One region of the Paenibacillus sp. M2 genome, then DNA from elsewhere that is predicted to be linked to it. Evidence: predicted binding sites of a transcription regulator. Region 1 holds the regulator's gene; each other region holds the start of a gene.
The links. Region 1 encodes Rex, which represses fermentation and respiration genes when NADH is low (regulators of the CRP and FNR family bind a similar motif). Its sites were predicted from a motif close to TTGTGAAATATTTCACAA; they were not measured.
Positions count from the first base shown of each region.

Region 1 (8,300 bases):
CTTAGCGCTGAACAGCGTACACAGGCGTTGGTTCTGTCGAAGGCACTGCGTGCAGCTCAGGAAGCCGCAGATACAGGTGCAGCTATAAACGCCGCAGATATCCGTCGTATTCTGCACGAGCAGATTGCAACCTCACCACTTGCGGTTATCGACTACGCCGAGATTCAGGCTTTTCCAAGCCTGGAGCCGCTCGCAGATCAGGAAGAAGTTCAAGGACGTGATGATCTGCTCATTGCACTTGCGGTGAAATTCGGAAAAACAAGATTGATTGACAATATAAGGTTGCAAAAATCGGAGGTACTGTCCCATGTTTAGAACACTGATGAAATCCAAAATTCACCGGGCTACGGTAACGGAAGCCAACTTGAACTATGTGGGTAGCATTACCATAGATGAAGATTTGATGGAAACATCCGACTTGATGGAAAACGAAAAAGTGCAAATCGTGAACAACAACAATGGTGCACGTCTGGAAACTTATGTGATTCCAGGACCACGCGGAAGCGGGGTCATATGTCTTAACGGCGCAGCTGCACGTCTGGTGCAGCCTGGAGATAACGTCATTATCATTTCTTACGCCATGATGTCGCAAGAAGAGGCAAATACTCACAAACCCACCGTTGTGTTTGTAGATGGACAGAATAAACCTGTACAAACAATGAAACAGGAAGTCCACGCAACAATTATGTAATCGACTGGTAAGGAGAATGAAATCGGCCCTTGAAGCAAAAAATGAGTACAGGTCACTGCACTAATCCATTTTTTCAAGGGTGGGGATGCATCGATGTTCCAGCATGTTTTCGCAGAAATGAACGACATGTTAGATGAAATTATCAAGAGCTATCCTTCCGCTGAAGGCCTAAACAAACAGGAATTGCTGCAAAAGTGGAATTTGCTTAAGCGGATGAGTGACGGAATGCTGGATGAATGGCTGATGTTTGAAGAAAAGATGAGCCAGGTGAGGGAGCGGGAGATGGATAAGCCTACTTCCCTTGAACCGGAACAGGAAGCTGTTACTGCTCTGCCTGAACTCCATCTGGAATGTTTCAGTCGAGGTCAGGGCTATTTCAAATTACAGATGTATCCGCAGGCGATCATGCAGTTCTCCCGGGTTGTGACCGACCATCCGGAGAGTGCATTGACACGTTTTTACCTGGCGCTCGCGTATCTGAATCTGGAACAAATGGCGGAAGCCGGGACACATTTGCAGCAGATCATGTACCTTAAGGGTTCTCCTCGATTAAAAGGGCTTGTATGTAACGCCCTGGGCTGTATTCAAGCCAAGCTTGCGAATCCCGAAGCTGCATGCTCACTCTTTGCACAGGCCCTTCAGTATGACCCGACATTGACCGAACCACTGTACAACATGGAAGCTTGCAGGTTGAACAGGGGAAAATTGCAATATGCTAATCAGCTGACGACCCTTCATTAAGCGGGAATTCGGCGACAAAAAACGGTGTTCCCTCCTTTGGCATAGCGGCGGGGACACCGCTTTTTTGTCAGTTAATTTTCAAATCCCCTTTTTTTTGCTATGCTGTAACATAGACTGGAATGGAAGGGACCGTACATTGCAATGAAATTTGCCGTATTGGATTTCGAAACAACCGGCACGCAGTCCGACGGTGAGATTATACAGGCCGGACTTGCCATCATAGATCATGACTACAGCATAACTCAAATATATAGTTCTTATGTGAACCCTGGTGTACCGATTCCCCCGTTTATTTCGGGGTTGACGGGTATTACCGATGAAGATGTGGCGGACGCTCCTTCACTCGAAGAGATGATGATGGAGATGGTTCCGCTGCTTAATGATGTGGTGCTTGTTGGACACAACGTCGCTTTTGATTTTCACTTTTTGCAGAATGCTCTTGACCGTTGCGGGTATTTGCCGTTCACTGGCCGCATTCTGGACACGATTGATTTTCTGAAGATTACATTCCCATCACTGGGTTCTTATCAACTTGGTTATGTGTCTTCCGAATTTGGATTTCAACATGATCGCCCTCACCAGGCAGACAGTGATGCACTGGCGACAGCCTATGTGCTGCTCAAATGTCTGGATGAGTTAAAGGAATTACCGCTCATAACGATTCAGCGCCTCAGTGATCTGTTTGCACCAGAAGACAGTGACTTGGGTTGGTTTTTGGACGGAATGCGCAGTGAGAAGGAAGCAGAGCCGATTCAGGATCTGGACGGACATACCTATTATCGTCAGCTTGCTCTTAATGTAAGTGATTGGACTGATATAGGTGCACCACGCGATGAGCGGGAGGCTAACCCCCTCGATGGTGTAAGCTTCGAACAGTTTATGGACCAGGTTCGGGAGAACCTGAAGGATACGCTGGATCATTATGAAGAGCGTGAAGCGCAGACTCAGATGTTCAGCAGTGTAAGGCAAGCCCTGGATGAAGAGAAACATCTCTTGATCGAAGCAGGAACAGGCACTGGTAAATCTCTGGGTTATCTCTTGCCTGCTATTTACGAAAGTGTGAAGCAAGAACAGAAAGTTATGGTCAGCACGCATACAATCAACCTGCAGGAGCAATTGAGAGAGCGGGACATTCCGATGCTGACTCAAGTGGTTCCGTTCCCGTTTAAGGCTGCTGTATTCAAAGGACGTGGACATTACCTGTGCCTGCGCAAATTTGAACACAAAATCAATAAACGTGAATTCGCCACACCTAAAGAGGATTATTTCACAGCTGCTCAGATGATTGTCTGGCTTACGCAGACCGAAACCGGAGATGATGAGGAACTTAACCTTAGCGGACGCGGAGGGGACTTCTGGGAGACGGTACAGAGCGAATCTGAGTCTTGTCTGGGAAGATCATGTCCATGGTTCCGCAAATGTTTCTACCATCGTGCCAAACATGAGGCCGGGTTGTCTGATATTGTAATCACCAATCACTCCAAATTATTTACGGATGTGAAAGCCGCGCATCAGCTGCTGCCAGCCTATGAGAGTCTTGTGATCGATGAAGCACATCATCTGGAGGATGTAGCTGGTAAACATCTTGGAATGCATATGAAATATTTCACCTTGGTTCATACACTGACCCGCCTGTTTAAAGACAGTCGTAATGGACAGCTGCCTATGCTTCGTTCGCAGTTATCCGGGCATGAAAATTCGGTGCAATGGGGCTCCATGGTGGATCAGATGTTCCCGCTCGCTCTTGAAGTTAAGGATCTGTGGGATCGTATGAGTGATGCCTTGTTCGGTCTGTTGCCTGAACGAAGTGATGCTTCACCGGGAGAGACGGGGCAATTTTCCCTGCGTCTGAAAGCTTCTCAGAAACCTGCAAAATGGCAGGAGTTGCAGGGTCTGGAGAACCAGATCTATGTGACTCTGGGCGATTTGGTTCGCAAAGGGGACAAATTGCTGCTTGAAGTGAAAGAGGATCAGGATGATTATCAATCGGATAGTCTGATTACGGACATTACAGGATTGCTGAAAGATCTGACCACATTGAAGGAGAATCTGCGTTTCTTCATGCGTATGGATGATGCCAAAACGGTGTACTGGATGGAAGCCAGCGGTCAATTCCGCAGCAAATCTCTCCAGCTGTATGCTGTACCTGTAGATGTCAGTGCACAACTTAAGGATTTATTTTTTGATAAAAAGAAAAGTGTTGTGCTTACATCGGCTACGCTTTCGGTAGATAAGTCATTCCAGTTCATGATTGAACAGCTTGGCTTGCAGGAAGCTTCCGAGAATAATCGGTTGTTAACGTCGATGCTGCCATCACCTTTCAACTATCGCGATCAGGCACTTCTGGTGATTCCGCGTGATTTCCCGAGTGTGAAGGGCAGTGTGGGTGATGCGCACTTTGTCAATATGCTGGTGCAATCACTTGCAGAGACGGCAATTGCCACGCGTGGACGCATGATGGTTCTGTTTACTTCATACAAGATGTTGCGACAGGTCTATGATCCGCTGAAGGAGGCGCTATCTGGTAACGACATCTCGTTGCTTGGGCAAGGCGTTGACAGTGGAAGCCGCTCTAAGCTGACTCGCAGGTTCCAAGATGCCAAAGCTACGGTACTTCTGGGTACAAGCAGCTTCTGGGAGGGTGTAGATATCCCGGGAGAGGCGCTAACCTGTCTCGCTATTGTGCGACTGCCTTTCCAGCCACCGAATCATCCGTTGGTGGAAGCCAAGAGTGAGTTGCTTCAGGAACAGAAGAAAAATCCGTTCATGAAACTGTCCGTGCCGCAAGCGGTCATTCGTTTCAAGCAGGGATTTGGCCGGTTGGTGCGTACAGCGAAGGACAGAGGAATTGTCATTGTTTATGATACACGGGTGATTGAAGCGTACTATGGTAAATTCTTTTTATATTCATTACCTGGTCCCAAAATGGAGCATATGCTCACGGAGCAAATGGTTCCACGAATTACCGAGTGGTTGGAAAAACCTGTTAATGAACAAGAATAATGGTTGTTTTGTTCGTTATATCATTGCATGAGACTATCGTTTGGCGTTAAACTTTATTAGATATTTCCGTATCCGATTAAAGCAGTTGCACGTAAGAACTTATAACCTAAATTACAAGGAGCATTCTGTATAAAATGTCATGTTTATCTTTGAGTTTATACAGAATGCTCATCTTTTCATCTATTATTTTATCGTGGCCTTGGTAAGGGGGAGCAAGAATGAAATCGGATAAAATTTCGGAAGCGGTGGTACGACGTCTGCCTGTATACTTGCGTTATTTGAACGAGTTGCATCAGCGTGAGGTGGCTACTGTTTCTTCTCAAGAGCTTGGACAGAGGCTGGATCTGAATCCGGCCCAAATTCGTAAAGACCTGGCTTACTTCGGTGATTTTGGTCGTAAAGGGATCGGGTATGATGTATCCTATTTGATCGAGAAAATTCGTCACATTCTCAAAATCGATCAGCAAATTAATGTAGCTCTGGTAGGAGCGGGTAATCTCGGTCAAGCCTTGTCCAACTACAACACATATCTGAAAGACAACATGAAGATTGTTGCTGTATTTGATGCATATGGACCGAAGATTGGTAGTCAGATTAACAGTTTGACGGTAAAACCAATGAATGAATTGACGGAAGCGGTTAAAACAGAAAACATCCGCATCGGAATTATCACGGTTCCGGATACGGAAGCCCAAAATGTAGCCGATCAGCTTATTGAATCCGGAATCGAAGCGATTCTTAATTTTGCACCAACCATTCTAAAAACACCGCCGCATATCCGCATTCACCATGCTGACTTTACAACGGATCTGCTTAGTTTGGCCTATTACTTGGAGACTGGAAAGGACGACGAGGAAGATGACAACAAATAGATGGGTAATTCACAACGGCAAATTTGCCGTTAATGAAGGCGGCACAACATGGAACGTGGTTCAAGGATACATGGTTGTCGAGGATGACAAGATTGTGCATATTGGTGAGACATTGCCGGATGGAGACAAAAATTGTACCAAAGTGGATGGAAAAGGACTGTTCTTCCTGCCGGGTCTGATCAATACGCATGGTCATGCAGCAATGTCGTTGCTCAGAGGGCACGGAGATGATCTTGCGTTGCAAGTATGGTTGCAGGAAAAAATGTGGCCGATGGAAGCGAAAATGACTTCACAAGACGTATATTGGGGAACTTCGCTATCGGTGCTTGAAATGTTGAAAGGCGGAACTACAGCTTTCCTGGACATGTACGATCACATGGATCAAGTTGCCAAAGTTGTGGAGCAATCCGGTGTTAGAGCAGCACTGGCACGTGGTGTAATCGGGCTGTGCTCGGAAGAAGAGCAACTGCGGAAACTGGAGGAGTCGGCAGCGTTTGCACGTGAGTGGAATGGACAGGCAGATGGTCGCATTACAACTGTAATCTCGCCACACGCCCCATATACATGCCCTCCTGACTACATAGAGAAGCTTGTGCAGGTCGCGAACGACCTGAACCTTCCTCTCCATACACATATGTCTGAAACGCTTCGTGAAGTGGAGCAGAACGTGGCTGATTATGGACTGCGTCCTGTGGCACATCTGGAGAAACTGGGCTTTTTCTCACGTCCATCCCTGGTTGCACATGCGGTGCATCTGAATGACGAAGAGATTGAGATTCTGGCCCGTCATGATGTGGCTGTATCCCATAACCCGGGAAGTAACCTGAAACTTGCTTCCGGTGTTGCGCGGGTACCAGCATTACTGAAAGCAGGAGTTACCGTTTCACTCGGAACAGACGGACCGGCAAGCAACAACAACCTGGATATGTTCGAGGAAATGAGACTGGCTGCATTGATCCACAAAGGTGTATCTGGTGACCCGACGGCTGTGCCAGCAGGCGAAGCGTTACTCCTCGGAACGTCATACGGTGCCAAGTCCATTTTCATGAACAATACCGGAGCACTTGAGGTCGGCATGAAGGCTGATTTTATCGCTCTTGACATTGAACAGGCACATTTCTATCCACATACAGACCTGATCTCACATACAATCTACTCGGCTTCTGCCAAAGATGTTGAGCACGTATGGGTGGATGGAAAACAAGTGGTCAAACACGGCGAATGTCTGACGCTGGATGAAGAACGCATTTTGCGTGAGTCTCAATTGGCATTTGATGGTCTGCTTGCTCGTTAATTGCAGGACAGAGCATCATAGGGAAAGGAAGTTCGGCTTTTGAAGAAAAAAAAGAAGTGGATATGGATTTCGCTGCTTGCACTGGTTCTGATTCTGTTTGGACTTCAGCGTTATTACGTCTATGTCACGCAGGACCAGCGTAAGGAAGAAGCTCTCGCTATACAGGCAGCACAGAAGCAACTGGGCATTACATCCTATGATGAATTGCGCAAGTACATCTGGGGAGACAAAGAAGGCTCTGACAACATCTACTGGACCCTGATCGGCAAAAATAAGGATAACCAGGATGTTATGGTCTGGGTTAAATTCGATGCAAACAATCAACCGGCTAAGGGTGCAAACGCTGTACACAGTGAGCTGCTGCAGAATGGCATGTCCGAAGCGCAGATCCGCAATCGCTTCAGTTCTGAAGTTCCTGCCGGCGAGATTAAACGAATCATGCCCGGAGTTGTGAATGGAATATATGTGTGGCAAGTGTATTATAAAGACGGTACGCATAACCACTATCGCTTTTATCGTTTTAGCAATGGAGAACAGGTGGACCTGGTCTACACACTACCGAACAGCTAGTACAAATAGAGTGACATAACTAGAGAATTAGAGAAATGAAAGAACCGGCAGACGGATATCCGACTGAACCGGTTCTTTGTGTTGCCTGTAAATATTTTTGATTTAAATAAATCAATTTCATAATACCTTTAGCTGCTTCAATCAAGGGTAGATATAGATCATAACGATTCAATTTGTCTATATCTAGTTACAAAAATCTATTTTTAGTGAGTTATGAAAATGATTTAAATAGTTAAAATTAATAATTTATTCATATTTTCGCCTTCGAAAATGTATATACGATGTGATATACTCAGTTATGTACTCAAAGTTACATTCAAAACAAATAATCCTGTCGAAATTATCGAAGGAGTCAATGTGCACATATTCGTATATACCAATAAGCCAGTAGGTTGGGCCAAAATCTGGGAGGGGTAATTCACTTGAAGCTAAAAGTATTGCCTATTGCTTTAACTGCCGTCATTTCAGCCGTTGTGTTGTTTGGAGGTTGGTTTGTATATCGTCAGGTGGCCGTGCAGAATCCGATTGAAAAGATGGTTACCCAGTACGATGGAGTCAATGACGTTCAATTAACTATTAACCGCAATGACGTACAATTGAAACTGGATCTGCAACCGGATGTTGATTTGGGCAGACTGGTACAATATATTCACAAAGAAGGACAGACGGTGATTGGTTCACGCTCGTTAAAGCTGGATGTTGTGGATCATTCCAACGAGGCGCTTGAGAACTGGTGGGGTGATGCCATGTTTACCGTAGCCCAGGCGATGGAGAACAAGCAGTACACCGAGATTACACCAACGTTGTCGAAGATGGCGACAAACGGGATTAAAGTGAATACAGCTATGGATGACAACAATGTATATGTCAGTCTCAGTGACGGAGATGCCAGCAAGTTTATTATTCTGCCGCGTGTGCCCGGTCAGATAGGAGTGTGGCCTAATGCCTAAATGGACAAAAGAAGTTGCCATCGGATTTTTTCCTGTGTTGATTATTTTCCTTGCGTTTACTGGTGTTAATATTGTTCCGATTCTTATTGCGGCGGCGGTTGTCGGTGGTCTGCTGTTCATGATGCAAATGCGCGGCGGGATTACAGTAGGCGCTGCACAGGAACGTAAACGGAAGAAGA
Region 1 is NZ_CP169648.1:4,521,229-4,529,528, reverse strand. Features, by position in the region: gene panC (pantoate--beta-alanine ligase) at 1-315, shown strand, start outside; gene panD (aspartate 1-decarboxylase) at 308-691, shown strand; gene ACETMN_RS20485 (tetratricopeptide repeat protein) at 809-1,432, shown strand; gene dinG (ATP-dependent DNA helicase DinG) at 1,574-4,435, shown strand; gene ACETMN_RS20475 (redox-sensing transcriptional repressor Rex) at 4,654-5,307, shown strand; gene ACETMN_RS20470 (amidohydrolase) at 5,294-6,601, shown strand; gene ACETMN_RS20465 (DUF5590 domain-containing protein) at 6,641-7,171, shown strand; gene ACETMN_RS20460 (hypothetical protein) at 7,594-8,121, shown strand; gene ACETMN_RS20455 (AAA family ATPase) at 8,114-8,300, shown strand, end outside.

Region 2 (8,300 bases), 130 kb from region 1:
TGGATTATCAACAGATATATCTGGAATATTTCTGGTCCGCTGCAGATCAGAGTGCTGTCTCGGTTATGCCGCTTAGTCACTACAACCAATACAATCTGACACAAGGGAAAAAGATGTTCCAATTGGATGCCGGATCTGCCTTATTTGTGGATACCCGCAATGAGAAGGATCAGGGTCAGATCGAGCGCAACAGATTTCGTAATTTTGCGAAGGGAGACAAGTTGACGTTGAGTCTGAATGCGAGCCCACTGGAAGCTCGGGTTACGGATACAGATACCGATCCACAGTTTGGAACCCTACTCTATGCTACAGGTGTAGTTGTCCTACCGGATGAGAAGTATGAAGAGATTGCCCAACAGATCAAAGAGAATATGATATCTGCTAAATATCTGTATCAGATTCCTGCATGGGGTCATGCTGTACCTGACCGCCACTCCTCGGAAGCCATGGTTAGCGATCAGCTTCTATTCTCCGCGGATTCCATTCGGAGTAGCAACGCTTCAACGGATAACCACTCTGGATATCTGAGTACGCGGTACGGTGATTTTGAAAGATTCAGACAGGGGACAGCACTATTTACCTTCTTGGGCATATTTATCGGATTAATCTTCTCGATCTCTTCCGCAAGCTTTCTGTATTTCAGACTGCATACCGATCTTGAAGCGGATGGAAAGATGGTGCATTCTCTTTCGAAAATGGGTCTCAGTTTCCAGGAGATGAAACGATCATCCACCGTTCAGATTGCTATTCTGTTCTTTTTACCGATCGGAGTAGCTATCATTGAAACTTTGGTCGTGGTTAAGCCATTTCTTACTGAATTCGGTATTACCAATTATACGATGCCGCTGTTGACTGTATTTGGTGCCTTTGTACTTGCACAGACGTTTTATTTCTTTGTTATTCGTTCCAGATATGTATCTTCTCTGCGCAAAATGATGGTGTAACTATCTTAGAAACAAACGGTCATAGGGACCGACGATGATCTGTTCATTGCCTGCATTCCTTGATTCAGATCAAGGAAATGCGGGTTTTCTTGCGATAAGATGAATGTATTCACAGATTATATTATCGAGGAGGAAGATTAATCATGAGTATCACGTCATTGCAAGAAGTCAAAACATTCAGCGAGGACCGTTTCACAAAACGGATTTTATTCCAACATGGTGATGGAGTGACCTTTGTACTTCATTTTCTGCCAGGTCAGCAGCTTCCCGTTCATAAACATCCGGGCACAGACGTTATTTTGCTGGTGGTCGAAGGCACAGGCACACTTATTTTGGATGGTGAAGAACAAGAGGTGAAACAAGAGGATGTGATCCATTGTGGCGGTGAGGTGGAGTTCGCATTCCATAATACAGGAGATCAGGAGGTTCGTTTGTTCGTGGTGTTAAATAAAGTACCAGCAGCATCGTATGCAAAGGACATCTAAGATCTAATATCTAGGAATTGATAGAATGATTCACTGATCGGCACTAATATAAGGGAAACTCTATTCTGGAGTTTCCTTATTTATTTTTTATTCAAAAAACACTGTATGTGTCCGACAAGCCATTTCGTAGGAGACGATCAAGTGTAAGTCAATCCTTCGAAAAACAAAAAGCATACGTGTGTCTGAGAACATCAGATTTAAGTACGCTTTTTCGTATTCCAGCAGTAATTTGTTCATGCATCCGGTCTATAGTCATTGTGCCTAGAAGTACCCTAGCATTTCTTTGGCTTCATTCGACATCAGCTGTGGAGACCACTGTGGCTCCCACACGACTTGAACATCAATATCAGTCTTATTTGTATTTTCCTGCAAAACCCATTTCACCGCACCAACAATTGTATCGTGCAGCGGGCAACCTGGTGTAGTCAGCGTCATCCGTACATGTACCCGTTCAGGCTCTTCCCTTACTTCATACACCAGACCCAAGTCAACGATATTGACACCTAATTCAGGGTCATATACTTCCTTGAGACATTCCAGCAAATGCGTGGTTTGTTCCATCATGTTCACTCTCCAGTCCATTTTATTAACATTAACGTCTGAATACCAAAGCAATATTTGTTATATAAACGATGGAGACAAGAGACAAAATCGTCCCTCCAACCATCATGACCTCTGCCAGATTAATCAGAATTCCACTGACAAGCAAAAGGCTTCCAGCGACCATGGCGAGCATACCCCAATTGACATACCGTTCACTTAGCATACCTGCCATCAGCGGTGTTCCGGGTCTGCCTGCCTGCTTGTCATATTTGTGGGTCCACCATAGAAAGGGCACGATTTTGGAGGCATAACCAAGTATGGTGAGAGACACCCAGCCCCCGAGATATACCCATCCAGACAGCAGAACAACACGTGGATGGAGCAGTAGTTCAGTCCCTTGCGAGGAATAGATCAGTAGGGCAACAGCATATACAGCCAACGCACGGCTTACATACACAGACCAGCGGATGCCCGGACCTGGGTTACTTTTGTGCCGTTTCTCCTGAATTTGCTCCAAGTGATACACATAGAAGAGAAGGGCTGCGGTTAGAAGTAGGAGCGCGAGCCAGAGCAGACCTCCCTTAATACCTGTCAGAAATGCGACAACACCTGTAACTACAGCTGCATTCCACAGAACCAGGACCACTTTTTGCAGTCGAATGGAATAATCGTGGGATAAGTAGAACATGGGAAGCATTTTGTAACTGAAGCCGGTAATTAACATGCCAAACCAGCCAAGTGTTCCCATCCAGATATGTGCGCCGAATAAGCGTTCATGCAGACTATTCCAATCACCAAAGGCAAAATTCAGACCCATTAGCATACCGGACAGCCCGGTAAGAACCAGATAAAGACAGGAACAAGCTGCGCTGATCGTTACCGGATTCCACTGTGAGGCCCGGAAGAGGGTAACGGCCATATTCCATCCGAACAACAGAATGCCAGAAAGCGCGAGTGTAGCAGAAACGGCAATCCAGATGACATCTGCATGAATGAAGCCGTATAAGATACCCACGATTCCAATACTGAACAAGAAATAATGACAATAACCGAGAAACAGACTGTAGATATTGGATTGCAAAATAACATGTATCAACTGATAAACGGCACCCATAGCCAGCATGGTTGCCCACCCGAGCACAAACAGATGGGCATGAAACCAGCCTTCGGGTCCTCTGAGTTCATCACCAAGCCAGCCTGTCAGCGAGAGCAGGGAGAATGCGTGATACATTACAAATCCAAAGATGCCCGTGATGATAAAAAGAAACGGCAACCTGGACATGGCTTTCGCCTCCTTACCCTTTTTCAATTCTCACTTTGGCTGTACCATCCGCCTGATCTGCAACTGTGTAGAGACAACCCAGATTGTTAAGTTCCTCAATCAAGAATACAGGCACACGGTCATTATGAATCAACACGACATCCCCGGGCTTGCAACGCTTCAGTGCCGCAAGCGTTCGCATCATCGGCTGAGGTGGTTCTAATCCCCGGTTATCAAGTACGACGGTTGGAGCCTGAGAAGATGGATTGAACTCAGCTTCCACAATAATTTCTTCTGGACGGCCCTCGCAGGAAAATGAGGTATCACCTGAAACCGAATCCAGTTCAGTCTTTGGGGGCGTACCGGATAAAACCGCTGCAGATATGGTATCTGCACTGGTTTTATTTTTTTTGTGCACAAATGTGGTGACCCAGTGATCTGAACTCTTGCGTTCTGATGAATTGGAGTACCCTTTCATTTTGAGAATACCGAGCAGAGGCGTTGGTTTGAATGGAGCGTGTAGTACAAATACATCTTCATGTTGAAGGCCTTTGACCGTGTCCATGATCAACTGAAACGGCTCCAGCTTTTTACTCAGATGAGAACGCACATCCAATTCAACAATATGGACTTCAGATGGAGACATGTGCGTTCACATCCAATCCTGCACCAGCTACATCCGCCTGCTGTACCAACTGTAGAGATGATTCATACAGGGCGACCATACCACCATACAGAGCATAGAAGAATGACTCCGGCGCATCGAGGGAGAAGGACAGATATGCTTTGGGATCCATTCCGAGCACACGCTCAAAAAGTCTCGCACTATCATAGGCGTAAAAACAGAAATGAGTATATTCGAACACAGGCATTTTTTCATAAATGGTAATGATCTCTTGTGCATATTCCACTTGCTCACGCTGTGCCATTTGAATCATGGTTGTGGCATCTTCCAGCCGCAGCGTGATGCGAAGTGTAGTGTCATCAATAATATCAACGTGCGCCATAGCGCTTCAGCTCCAATCTATAATTTGCTGATTTTGACCTGGAACGTTGTAGGCCCCTGTTCAATGTACTCCCAGTTGAAGCCGTCAGGATGTGTGGATTGGAACTGGAATCATAGCGGTTTTGGATCGTGATCATTAATAAGCAGCATGGATTCCTGCGGTTGCAGCTGATCAAACGTTTCGAAAATAACTTTATGTTTCAAATGCGGTGGATACTCCGTGGCATTAATAGTTGCTGCATATGTGTTCATGTGTCATTCCTCCAAATAGGGATAGTGTGGTGTTGCAATTTGATTATAGAAAATGTGAAGAGGGGTCTTTGTGAGCCTGCTCACACATTTCCTTTTGCCATAATTTTGCCTTATTTGGACCACAATCCTGTTTGGAAAAGGGTTACGGAGCATATATAGATGTGCACTTGTGCGCTATGTTTCACTTCTTGTGATATTTTGCACAGTTGAGCGAACGAGACATCCTTATATTTAGCGTCAAGATGACACTCGATGAGAGGAAGTATGTTCCCTCCTTCGGCTGATGTGAAGACAGCACCCTAGAGAAGGGAGGTACGTGTATGGAATCGAAATTAATGGACCCATTTGGAAGAATACATGATTACTTAAGAATTTCGGTTACGGATCGCTGTAATCTCCGCTGTGTGTATTGTATGCCGGAGGAAGGAATGCAGTTTGAACCGACAGAACGAATCCTGTCCTATGAAGAAATCACGTCCATCGTTAAGGCGCTTGCTCCATTAGGCATTAGGAAATTGCGTTTAACTGGAGGGGAGCCTCTTGTTCGCAAGGGTCTGGATCAACTGATTGCCATGTTGTCCGCCATTCCAGGAATTGAAGATATCGCATTGACAACCAATGGCATCTATTTGGCAGCCTATGCGGATCTGCTGAAGGCTGCGGGGCTAACACGGGTGAACATAAGCCTGGATTCTTTGAAGCCAGAACGATTCGCAAGCATTACCCGGGGCGGCAAGGTGCAGCGTGTGCTGGATGGCATTAAAGCCAGTCAAAAGGCTGGATTTCATCCGATCAAGCTGAACGTGGTGCTGATGAAAGGCGTGAACGACGATGAAGTGGAAGACTTTCTGAGGATGACCCTGGATGAACCCATTCATATTCGTTTTATCGAGTACATGCCTATAGGTGACAGTGGTGATGGCTGGAGATCAGGATATCTACCACTCGAACATGTGCTGGAAACATGCGGAGCATCATGGAACTACGAAAGCTGTGGTGAAGTTTACGGCAATGGTCCCGCAGATAGTTACCGCATAAAGGGAGCTGCTGGAACCTTTGGTCTGATCCATCCGGTCAGCAGTCATTTCTGCGGAAATTGCAATCGACTCAGGCTGACGGCAGACGGAAATATCAAACCTTGTCTCTACTGGTCGGATGAGTTCAATGTTCGTCCACTCGTAGGTGATGACAAGGCGGTTCAGGGCTTATTTTACAAGGCACTCGGAGCCAAACCCGAAACCCATGACATGGTAAAAGCCTTAAACGGGCAACAGATCGACGGCACGCCAACGTTGCGAAATATGTCGCAAATCGGAGGTTAGCAACCGCAGTTCAAGATTCAGACTTGCATTAACAGGTCACATTTGTGGGAGGACAACAATGAGTAACAAAAGCATGCCCTGGATGGGCAAACTCAAATATTTTGCCAAACGTGAAAAAAGTGCGGAGGGCTGGAGTGAAATGTCCCCGGTTAATCGGGACTGGGAAGATGTCTATCGCCGCCGCTGGCAGCATGACAAAGTGGTACGTTCCACACACGGAGTCAATTGTACCGGATCATGCAGCTGGCAGATCTATGTAAAGGATGGCATTGTGACCTGGGAAACGCAGGCAACCGATTATCCTTCAACTGGACCGGATATGCCGGAATTTGAACCACGGGGATGCCCGCGTGGAGCGAGCTTTTCATGGTATTTGTACAGTCCACTGCGTGTCAAACATCCCTACGTACGTGGTGCGCTGCTGGATATGTGGCGTGATGCACTTCAGACACATGGTGACCCGGTCCAAGCGTGGTCCAGCATTGCGGATGATCCTGCAAAAGTAAAAAGATATAAATCCGTACGTGGTAAAGGTGGATTGGTTCGTGCGTCTTGGGGAGAAGTTACACAGATTATTGCAGCTTCTTTGATTCATACGATCAAAGAATACGGACCCGACCGAATTATTGGTTTCTCACCGATTCCTGCCATGTCGATGGTCAGTTATGCAGCAGGATCACGGTTCTTATCCTTGATGGGATCACCATTGCTCAGTTTCTACGACTGGTATGCGGATCTGCCACCGGCTTCACCTCAGATCTGGGGTGATCAAACGGACGTACCGGAGAGCAGTGACTGGTACAACTCGGGATACATTCTGGTATGGGGCTCGAATCTGCCAATGACGCGGACACCGGATGCCCACTTCCTGGCTGAAGCACGTTATCGGGGAACAAAAGTGGTATCCATCAGCCCGGACTATGCGGAGTATGTGAAATTCGCAGATACGTGGATGTCGGTAAAACAAGGGACGGACGGCGCTCTGGCGATGGCTATGGGCCATGTCATTCTAAAAGAGTTTTACATTGAAAAACCTACGGACTATTTCATGCAATATGCCAAACAGTATACTGATTTTCCAAATCTGCTGATTGTAGAAGAAAAAGATGGCGTACACACAGCAGGCAGATTTCTCGTTGGGGAAGATCTGGGCATCACAGGCAATAATATGGCTTGGAAAACGCTTGTATATGATGAAAACAGTGGAACCTATGCCATGCCAAAAGGAAGTTTGGGCTTCCGTTGGGGCGAAGAAGGCACATGGAATCTCAAAATGGAACACGTAGAGAACGGTGAGCCGATTAATCCAAGATTATCCTTGCTCGGTGTTCACCACGACCTCGTCACCATTCAACTGCCCTACTTTGATGACGAAGGTAAACATATCATGCAACGTCAGATTCCTGTACGTCGAATATGGCTTGAGGATCGATGGATCATGGTCACAGCCGTATATGATCTTGTGCTTGCGAAGTACGGAGTCGAACGAGAAATGACCCGCTCTGCGGATTCAACAGAAGTTGTCACTAATGGAGAACAGTTGAGTGTACGTATTAACCGTGGAGACGACATCTTGCATGAACCGCAGGAAAAACCGTTTACCCCTGCATGGCAAGAGAAAATTACCGGTGTAGATCAAGAAACGGTTACGCAGATTGCCCGTGAGTTTGCACAGAATGCCATCGATACCCAAGGTCGGTCCATGATCATCATGGGAGCAGGTATTAATCACTGGTACAACTCCGACGTTATCTATCGCGCAATAATTAACCTAATTCTGATGACTGGCTGTCAGGGTGTGAATGGTGGAGGCTGGGCCCATTATGTCGGTCAAGAAAAATTGCGTCCGGCTGAAGGCTGGCAAACGATTGCCTTTGCTCGTGACTGGACCGGACCTGCACGTCTGCAGAACGGAACATCCTTCTTCTACTTTGCAACAGATCAATGGAGATACGAGGAGACCCAAGTCGAAGAGTTGACTTCGGCGCTTGAAGGTGAACCCCGGTTCCAGCATGTAGCCGATTATAATGTGATGGCTGCTCGTATGGGCTGGCTTCCATCCTATCCACAATTCAATCGCAACTCGATTGATCTGCATCAGGATGCATTGCAGGCCGGAGCAACGACGAAGGAAGAGATTGGTGCTTATGTTGCTTCCGAGTTACAGAACAAAAATCTGAAGTTCTCGATCGAGCAACCGGATGATCCGGCGAACTTCCCACGTGTGCTATTTGTCTGGAGAGCAAATCTGATCTCAAGTTCTGGCAAAGGACATGAGTATTTCCTCAAGCATCTACTCGGTGCTACGAACGGATTGTTGAACGATGACGATCATGGATTGCGCCCAGAACATGTGGAGTGGGTGGATGAGGCACCGGAAGGCAAGCTTGATCTGATGATCAATATGGATTTCCGTATGGCAGGAACAGCGATGTATTCCGATATTGTGCTGCCAGCAGCGACCTGGTATGAGAAAAGCGATCTGAG
Region 2 is NZ_CP169648.1:4,388,662-4,396,961, reverse strand. Features, by position in the region: gene ACETMN_RS19815 (ABC transporter permease) at 1-944, shown strand, start outside; gene ACETMN_RS19810 (cupin domain-containing protein) at 1,088-1,429, shown strand; gene ACETMN_RS19805 (metal-sulfur cluster assembly factor) at 1,691-1,990, opposite strand; gene ACETMN_RS19800 (hypothetical protein) at 2,022-3,254, opposite strand; gene ACETMN_RS19795 (DUF2249 domain-containing protein) at 3,268-3,879, opposite strand; gene ACETMN_RS19790 (hypothetical protein) at 3,866-4,240, opposite strand; gene ACETMN_RS19785 (DUF2249 domain-containing protein) at 4,351-4,491, opposite strand; gene moaA (GTP 3',8-cyclase MoaA) at 4,812-5,813, shown strand; gene ACETMN_RS19775 (nitrate reductase subunit alpha) at 5,872-8,300, shown strand, end outside.
Region 2: the regulator Rex is predicted to act here: its motif matches at 4,680-4,697, upstream of ACETMN_RS19785 (DUF2249 domain-containing protein).

Region 3 (8,300 bases), 730 kb from region 1:
GATAGAATCATGAAACTTGGACACGGTAAGCGCCCAAAATATGCCTTAAATACGTGACATAAACATGGACAATCACTTGCGCAAGGTTCATACTGTAATGTGACCAGTGGTTAAATAACAAGTCCTCAGCATATTAAAGTGCATGTTGAAAAAGTCTAGTATTCAGTACCAAGAAGATGGGATGAAGATAAAAGACTTTTTGAACTACATCTTAAAAGGACAACAGGCGGGTAGCCGTTCTACTGTGACCTGAAATACATACCAACAGAGGAGTTGTTGACACATGAATGAAAAAACGATGGATATGTTTCGTACGTTGACGGAATTTCCTTCCGCATCCGGTTTTGAACGTGAGCTTCGCGGCTGGATGAAAGATAAGCTTTCCGCTTATACCGATGAGTTCGTCCAGGATCGCCTGGGGAGTCTATTTGGTGTATTACGCGGGGAGGAATCCGGTCCTAAAGTTATGGTAGCCGGACACTTTGACGAAGTTGGTTTCATGACTACAGGCATTACGGAAACGGGTATGGTCAAATTCCGTCCACTGGGTGGATGGTGGAGTCAGGCTGTACTGTCTCAGCGACTGGAAATCATCACACCTGATCGTCGGATTACCGGAGTTGTAGGTTCTACTCCTACACACTTGCTGGACGAGTCCCAGCGGAGCAAGCCTGTTGACCTGAACACCATGTATCTCGATATTGGAGCAGACGACCGTGCGGAAGCAGAATCTTGGGGCATCCACCCAGGTATGCAGATCGTACCGATCTGTGAATTCACGCCGATGGCGAACCCGAAGAAAATTATGGCTAAAGCGTGGGATAATCGTTACGGCGTTGGACTTGCACTTGAACTGGTTGAAGCGCTGCACAAGGAAAAACTGCCTAACACGCTTTACGCTGGTGCAACGGTTCAGGAAGAACTGGGGCTTCGCGGTGCACGTACGGCGGCCAATCTGATCCAGCCTGATATCTTCTTTGCACTTGACTGTAGCGCGGCGAATGATATGACAGGTGATAAACAGTCATTTGGACATATCGGAGAAGGCGCATTGCTTCGTATTTTTGACCCGGGTATGTTCACCCATCGCGGAATGGTGGAATATGTTCAAGATACGGCTTCATCCAATCAGATCAATATGCAGTATTTCATCTCACCAGGTGGTACCGATGCAGGTCAAGTACACCTGAGTGGAATTGGTGTACCATCAACAGTTATTGGTATCTGCGCACGTTATATCCACACCTCTTCTTCCATCATTCATACGGATGACTACGATGCGGCCAAAGAACTGATCGTAAAGCTGGTCAAAGGTCTGGATCGGACAACGATGAATACCATAATTAATAACGCGTAGTTTGGTTAAACGGAACGTCCTTAAATATGATGTACCTGAAAGAGATGTCCCGTCAGACCGGGATGTCTCTTTTTTGGGTTTAATCAACTAGATTAATAGGTCGAACATTATGGAGAATGCCACATAAGATATACGATAATGGAAGATCAATAACCAAACACCAACCAGTGGGGGACCTGTTATGGCAGTGAGAAGGAATGGAAAATCGAATAAAGGTTCCAAAAAAACAAATGCCGCAAACACCCTTCTCAATGGCAACCTTAAAGGAAGAAATCTGGAACTAATTGTAGCGGCGTTATTGGTGAGCGGAAAGTTGAGAGTGGATGCAGTCACGTTGTTTCGTGAGGCTACATTGGTTGTAGAATTGGTTGGTCAATATAAAACACTTCAAAAGGTCACACCCTCCAATTCAGACAAACTGGTACAATTCCTGGATGAAACTGGCGGGGATATGACGCTTAATGATGTTATACAGGCATTTCAGCAGAGAATCAATTCTTAATAAAGAAATGAGGTGGGCAACATGTCCGAGTTTGACGGAACCGGGTTCGCCGAACTGTTAATTGTGCTTATTCTTGTTGTTTTATTTGTATTTGGCTCCTCCGATATTGAAAGTCTATCCAGCACTCCAACAGCAACTTGATCCCATTACCCTCTCATGGCTTACAGGTAAATAACAAAAAAGAAATACCAGCCCTTATGCAGGACTGGTATTTGGTCATTACAGAAATAGCGGTGAGAATGCAATCCAGGCCAAAATAAGAGTAAGCACAATGCAGACATTCTCTACAACGGCCCCACGTTTGGTCCCTGTACTCATCAGATTCACCCGTATGCGCCACTTGAGCGGTGGTAACGGACGAATCCCCCGATTGGTTAGTGAATCGGCCAACAAGTGCATGGCATATGCTGTACCTCCTGCTACCCAGATCTCCGGTCCCTGCTGCTGGGTCGTGCTGTAAAGCAAGCCGGCCCAAATGGCTGTTCCATATAGGGTATGCGTTAATCCCCTGTGAGTTAGCGTTGTACACAGCATAAGTAGGCTGCCTGCAATCAAGTTCCACGGTGCAAACGCATGACCATAGAAGACAAGCCCTAGTCCAATCGCAAACATCAACACTTTGCGAAGCGAACGCGAAGGCAGGAATGACACAAGCGCAATGAGGATCGCAAGTAACAGGTTCCATGGTTTGGCATGAACATAGAAGTACACAAATACAGCTGTGGGCAACAGAATCGTCTGTAACAACCTGATCAGACTGTTAGGCAAGGCTCTGGATACCAGCAGCGAATTTGGCTCATCAATGTCAGGCAATAACGAACCAATCAGTGCAACCGTAACTGCCGGCGCAGTCACCGGCATGCCGGCCAACTGCAGAACAGAAAGCGACACGCCTGTCCCGATAATAAGGTGGGATCTTCCCATCATGATGCAAAAACGTCCTTTCGAAGAAATCGGGAACAATACGGCCCAATTCCGATTTTACAACGAAAACAAAATAAGAACAATAGTTCGCATTTCTTATTTGTATGAAAATTAATATAACTTTCTGTGATGGGGCTCACATTATTATATTTATGACTCTTTTATCTTTATTAGTGAATTAAATCACATAAATTGTCGTCAACTACTTGTATAATTTCAAATATAAACCACTAAAATTTTGAGTAATGTACAGCGTCTATTCAAGGAGGCATACACACATGAACGGAAAAAAAGAGAACCTCATTATCATTGGTAACGGTATGGCAGGAATCAGTACCGTTGAGCAAATTTTGAAATTAACTACGCGATTTGATATTACTGTTTTTGGCACAGAGCCCTATCCTAACTACAACCGCATTATGTTGTCTTATGTACTGGAAGGAAGCAAAACACTGGACGATATCGTGCTGAACGACCTTCACTGGTATGAAGATTACGGCATTACGCTGCACACAGGCACAACGGTTACACGAATCGATGCCGAGACACACGAAGTTGTGACTGAAGATGGAACTCGCGTTCCTTATGACAAAATTATCATTGCAACAGGCTCCAACTCCTTCATTCTCCCCGTACCGGGACATGACAAAGAAGGTGTTGTCGGTTTCCGCGATATCGCCGATTGCAATGTCATGCTGGAAGCTGCTAAGCAGTATAAACGAGCGGCCGTTATCGGGGGCGGACTGCTAGGCCTTGAAGCTGCCAAAGGGTTGGTACAACTTGGCATGGAAGTTACCGTAGTGCATCTGATGGAAGATCTGATGGAGCGTCAGCTTGATCCACAAGCTTCAGCCATGTTGAAGGCAGAACTCGAACGTCAGGGTATCCGGTTCAAGATGGGTGCGCAGACTTCCGAACTGCTGGGCGGCGAACGCGTTGAAGGGATACGTTTTGCAGATGATACGGTTCTGAATGTTGATTTTGTGGTCATGGCTGTAGGCATTAAACCCAATACGACTGTAGCCCGCGAAAGCGGTATGGAAGTGAACCGGGGTATTGTCGTGAATGACTATATGCAGACTTCACTTGAGAATGTGTATTCGGTCGGGGAATGTACAGAGCACCGCGGGGTATGTTACGGCCTCGTTGCCCCCTTGTTCGAACAAGGCATGATTCTCGCGAAACATATCTGCGGTGTAGAGACCGCTCCATATGAAGGTTCTGTAGTATCTACGAAATTGAAAATTTCGGGTGTAGACGTGTTTTCAACGGGTGAATTCATCGACAGCCCAGAGCACACGGTCATTTCGCACAAAGATGACTGGAAACGAACCTACAAAAAAATTCTGCTTCGTGATAATAAAATGGTCGGCGCTGTTCTCTTCGGTGACATTACGGATTCTGCCGAATTGCAGAAACTGATTAAAAATCAAACCGAAATGACCGAGGAATTGTACGGTTCACTCATGGGTACAGGCTGCGGCGGTCATAAGAAAGCAACCTCTGTTGAAACGATGCCCGAGGACGAGATCGTCTGTGGATGTAACGGGGTAACTAAAGGCACGATTGTCGATGTAATTACAAACCAGGGCCTTACCACTGTAGATGAAATCAAAGCCTGTACCGGTGCAACACGCTCATGCGGTGGATGTAAACCGGTTGTGGAACAGATTCTGCAATATGTGCTGGGAGACGGCTTCAGCAGTGGAGCCAAACAGGGAATATGCGGATGTACTTCCATGGGACGGGATGAGATTGTAGCTGAGATTCGTGCAAAAGGATTACAAACGACCAAAGAGGTCATGAATGTACTGGGTTGGAGTCAGCCTGAGGGTTGTTCGAAATGTCGCCCTGCAATCAACTATTACCTTGGCATGATTGCACCAGACACACACGAAGATGAGAAGGAATCCCGTTTTGTTAACGAACGCATGAATGCAAATATTCAAAAAGATGGAACGTATACGGTCGTACCTCGGATGTATGGCGGAGTGACTACACCAGCGGATCTCAAACGCATCGCTGATGTTTCAGTCAAATATGATGTGAAAGCAGTCAAAGTTACCGGCGGTCAGCGCCTCGACTTGATTGGTGTCAAAAAAGAAGATCTGACTAAAGTCTGGGCTGAACTGGATATGCCTTCAGGTTATGCATACGCCAAATCGCTGCGCACGGTCAAAACATGTGTCGGCTCCCAATTCTGCCGATTCGGTACACAGGATTCCATGGCTATGGGTGCTCGGATTGAACGGAAATTCGAACGTCTGGATCTGCCTGCCAAGTTCAAATACGCTGTCAATGGCTGTCCACGGAACTGTGCAGAGGCATGTACAAAAGATATCGGTATCGTTGGTAATGACGGCGGCTGGGAAATCTTTATCGGTGGTAACGGCGGTATTAAAGCAAGACTTGCTGATTCCCTATGCAAAGTGAAAACAGATGAAGAGTTGATTGAATTGTGCGGAGCCATCATGCAATATTACCGCGAGACAGGTAACTATCTGGAGCGGACTTCCGAGTGGGTGGAACGTATGGGTCTGGAGCATATTCGTTCGGTTGTCGTGGATAATCTTGAGGAACGCAAAGCGTTGATGCAACGGATTGAATTCGCACTTGAGCATGTGGAAGAACCTTGGCAGAAAGCGATTCGTAATGAGGAAGGCCAAAGCAAAATGTTCCACGGCATCGAAGTATCGGCTCGTCCATAAGTAAGCTCGCAAGATAACACTACCGGAATGTTAAATATAGATAAGGAGTGGTTTTAGATGACGACAAAACAATCAGGCACCTACTTCCCTGCCGGAGTAGTTGAAGAATTCCTGCCACGAATCGGAAGAGTAGTTGAGATTAAGGACCATCAGCTTGCTGTCTTTCGTGCATCGGATGGCACCATCTTCGCTGCGGATAATCACAACCCCCACCCCAAGGGTGGGCCGCTGGCAGAAGGCATCGTGTCCGGACATTATCTGTACGATCCACTGTATGATTGGAAAATCGATCTGACGACCGGTCTTGTGCAAGCACCGGATAATGGTCAAGTCCAGATGTATCCAGTCAAGGTAGAGAACGGCCAGGTCTGGATTGCTGTATAGCTCCATTGAAACGTTCAAAGATTGATGCAAAATAATGGGGGAAACCGTGATGTATACACCAAGTGTTGAGGGAATTATTGAAGCTGCAGTTAAAAAACGGGATCAGATGAACTCCAATCTTTCACGCTACATGGTTGCCGCCTTAATGGCGGGTGCCTATGTAGGACTTGGCATCGTGCTGATCTTCAGTATCGGTGCTCCGCTCCTTGCGGCACAGTCACCACTGCAAACCATGTTGATGGGCATGTCCTTCGGACTCGCGCTCACGCTGGTCATCTTTGCCGGATCGGAACTGTTCACAGGTAACAATATGTTCTTTACCATGAGTACACTGGCAGGCCGGACCACAGTTAAAGATACACTGAAAAACTGGGGGCTCGTCTTCCTCGGCAACTTGTTAGGTGCGATCCTGCTCAGCCTGCTTATTGTAGGCAGTGGCCTGTTCAAAACGGCTGCGCCTGAACATCTGTTATTCGTCGCTTCAGCCAAAAAGATGGCTGCTCCCGTATCGGAGTTGTTCTTCCGCGGCATTCTCTGTAACTGGCTCGTCTGTCTGGCGATCTGGATGGCTGCTCGCACCAAAGAGGATATCGCCAAAATTGCTCTTATCTGGTGGTGTCTGTACGCCTTTATTGCAAGTGGGTATGAGCACAGTGTTGCCAATATGACTTTGCTGTCCTTGTCCTGGCTGTTGCCTAACCACCCGGATACCATTACTCTGGCAGGCTGGTTTCATAACATGATCCCGGTGACACTTGGTAATATCATCGGCGGTGCCCTATTTGTCGGAATGGCTTACTGGTATACTTCACCGGTACGTAAAAGATCATAATTCTTTATTCAACAGCAATTATGTAGCGCCAGGTAACACAACATCTACACACTGAAGCCACGATGGATGCCGAACTTACGTTCAGTCACACATCGTGGCTTTTTATGGTTTGTCGATAAGCATCGTACTCTCTCGCATGGTTCCCCTTTCATCCTCTCGTCCTTCTATAAAGAATTAAAATTCATTTTACCTTCGTCGCTATCCGCCTTAATCCACAGTTGACATAACTGGTGTATAGTCGATGGATACTCACATTTATACTCAATCAGCAAAGGATGATCGCTTATATGGGAATCCATACATACTTCAGGTCACTGAATGATCTTGAACGTATTATTCGTACACCTGGCAAATTCAAATTCGAAGAACACAGCGTCTCCGCTCATTCCTGGAAAGTGGTACAGTACGCCAAAACACTCGCAGATATTGAGGAACAGCATGGAGTCATCGTGGATTGGAAGAAGTTATACGAAATTACGAGCAGTCATGATTATGGTGAAATCTTCATTGGTGATATCAAAACACCAGTCAAACATTATTCACTGGAGCTGCGTTCGATGCTGCAGAAGGTGGAAGAAGGCATGGTTGAACATTTTATTAATGAAAATATTCCTGAAGAGTTCCAGCCTATATTCCGCAGACAGCTGCGTGAGGGCAAAGACCAATCGGTTGAAGGACTGATTCTCGAAGTCGCAGACAAGATGGATCAGGTATATGAAGCCTTTGCTGAGCTCCAACGTGGCAATACGGAGAAAGAGTTTATCGTTATGTACCGTTATGCCTTGGTCAAAATCAAAAATATCGACCTCCACTGTGTGCAGTATTTCCTGGAACAGATTCTACCCGACATGATTGAAGAAGGTATTCGCTCCCCGTTTGATATTCGCAAAATAACCGAAGAAGCTCTGGCCCAGTAATCAGCTCAGGTCAACATGGTTCTCCTCATCCATGGACAGGGCTTTTTTTCGTTCCTGCAATTGCAGTCGGTATTCGCTAGGGTACAAGCCCGTTTTGTTTTTGAAGATCCGGCTGAAATAGTGGGAATCACTATACCCTACCGCTCCACCAATCGTCTTGATATCCATATTCTCATGGGTGACAAGCATACGTTTTGCTTCATTGATCCGCAGACCTGTCATATATTTCAGCGGAGTCTCCCCCGTTACTTTCTTAAAACACTTTCCTAGATAGTCCACAGTAAAATGCATCTGTCCCGCCATGTCCTGGAGTGTAATCTCATGCATGTAATTCTGCTTCAAATACAACTTAATGGCCTCTGCGATATCCTCCGGCTTCACCTGCTCGTCCAGCACGGCACTGACGTGGGCAAGTGAATCCACAGCGCTCCCAAGCTTCAATTCCATCGCATCCAGCAGTGTCCGAAGCTGTTCTTCCGATAATGGTTTGAGCAGATAATCCTCCACCTTGTAACTGATTGCCTGCCGTGCATATTCGAATTCATGGTAACCACTCAGAATGACAATCTTTACATGCGGATAGGCAAAATACAGATGTTTGGCGAGCTCCAATCCATTCATTACCGGCATCTGTATATCAGTTACAACCAGATCAGGTACGGAATGTTCGATCAGC
Region 3 is NZ_CP169648.1:5,254,415-5,262,714, forward strand. Features, by position in the region: gene ACETMN_RS24300 (M42 family metallopeptidase) at 284-1,357, shown strand; gene ACETMN_RS24305 (hypothetical protein) at 1,539-1,859, shown strand; gene ACETMN_RS24310 (metal-dependent hydrolase) at 2,079-2,786, opposite strand; gene nirB (nitrite reductase large subunit NirB) at 3,062-5,491, shown strand; gene nirD (nitrite reductase small subunit NirD) at 5,549-5,875, shown strand; gene ACETMN_RS24325 (formate/nitrite transporter family protein) at 5,925-6,707, shown strand; gene ACETMN_RS24330 (YfbR-like 5'-deoxynucleotidase) at 6,995-7,624, shown strand; gene ACETMN_RS24335 (response regulator) at 7,625-8,300, opposite strand, start outside.
Region 3: the regulator Rex is predicted to act here: its motif matches at 2,955-2,972, upstream of nirB (nitrite reductase large subunit NirB).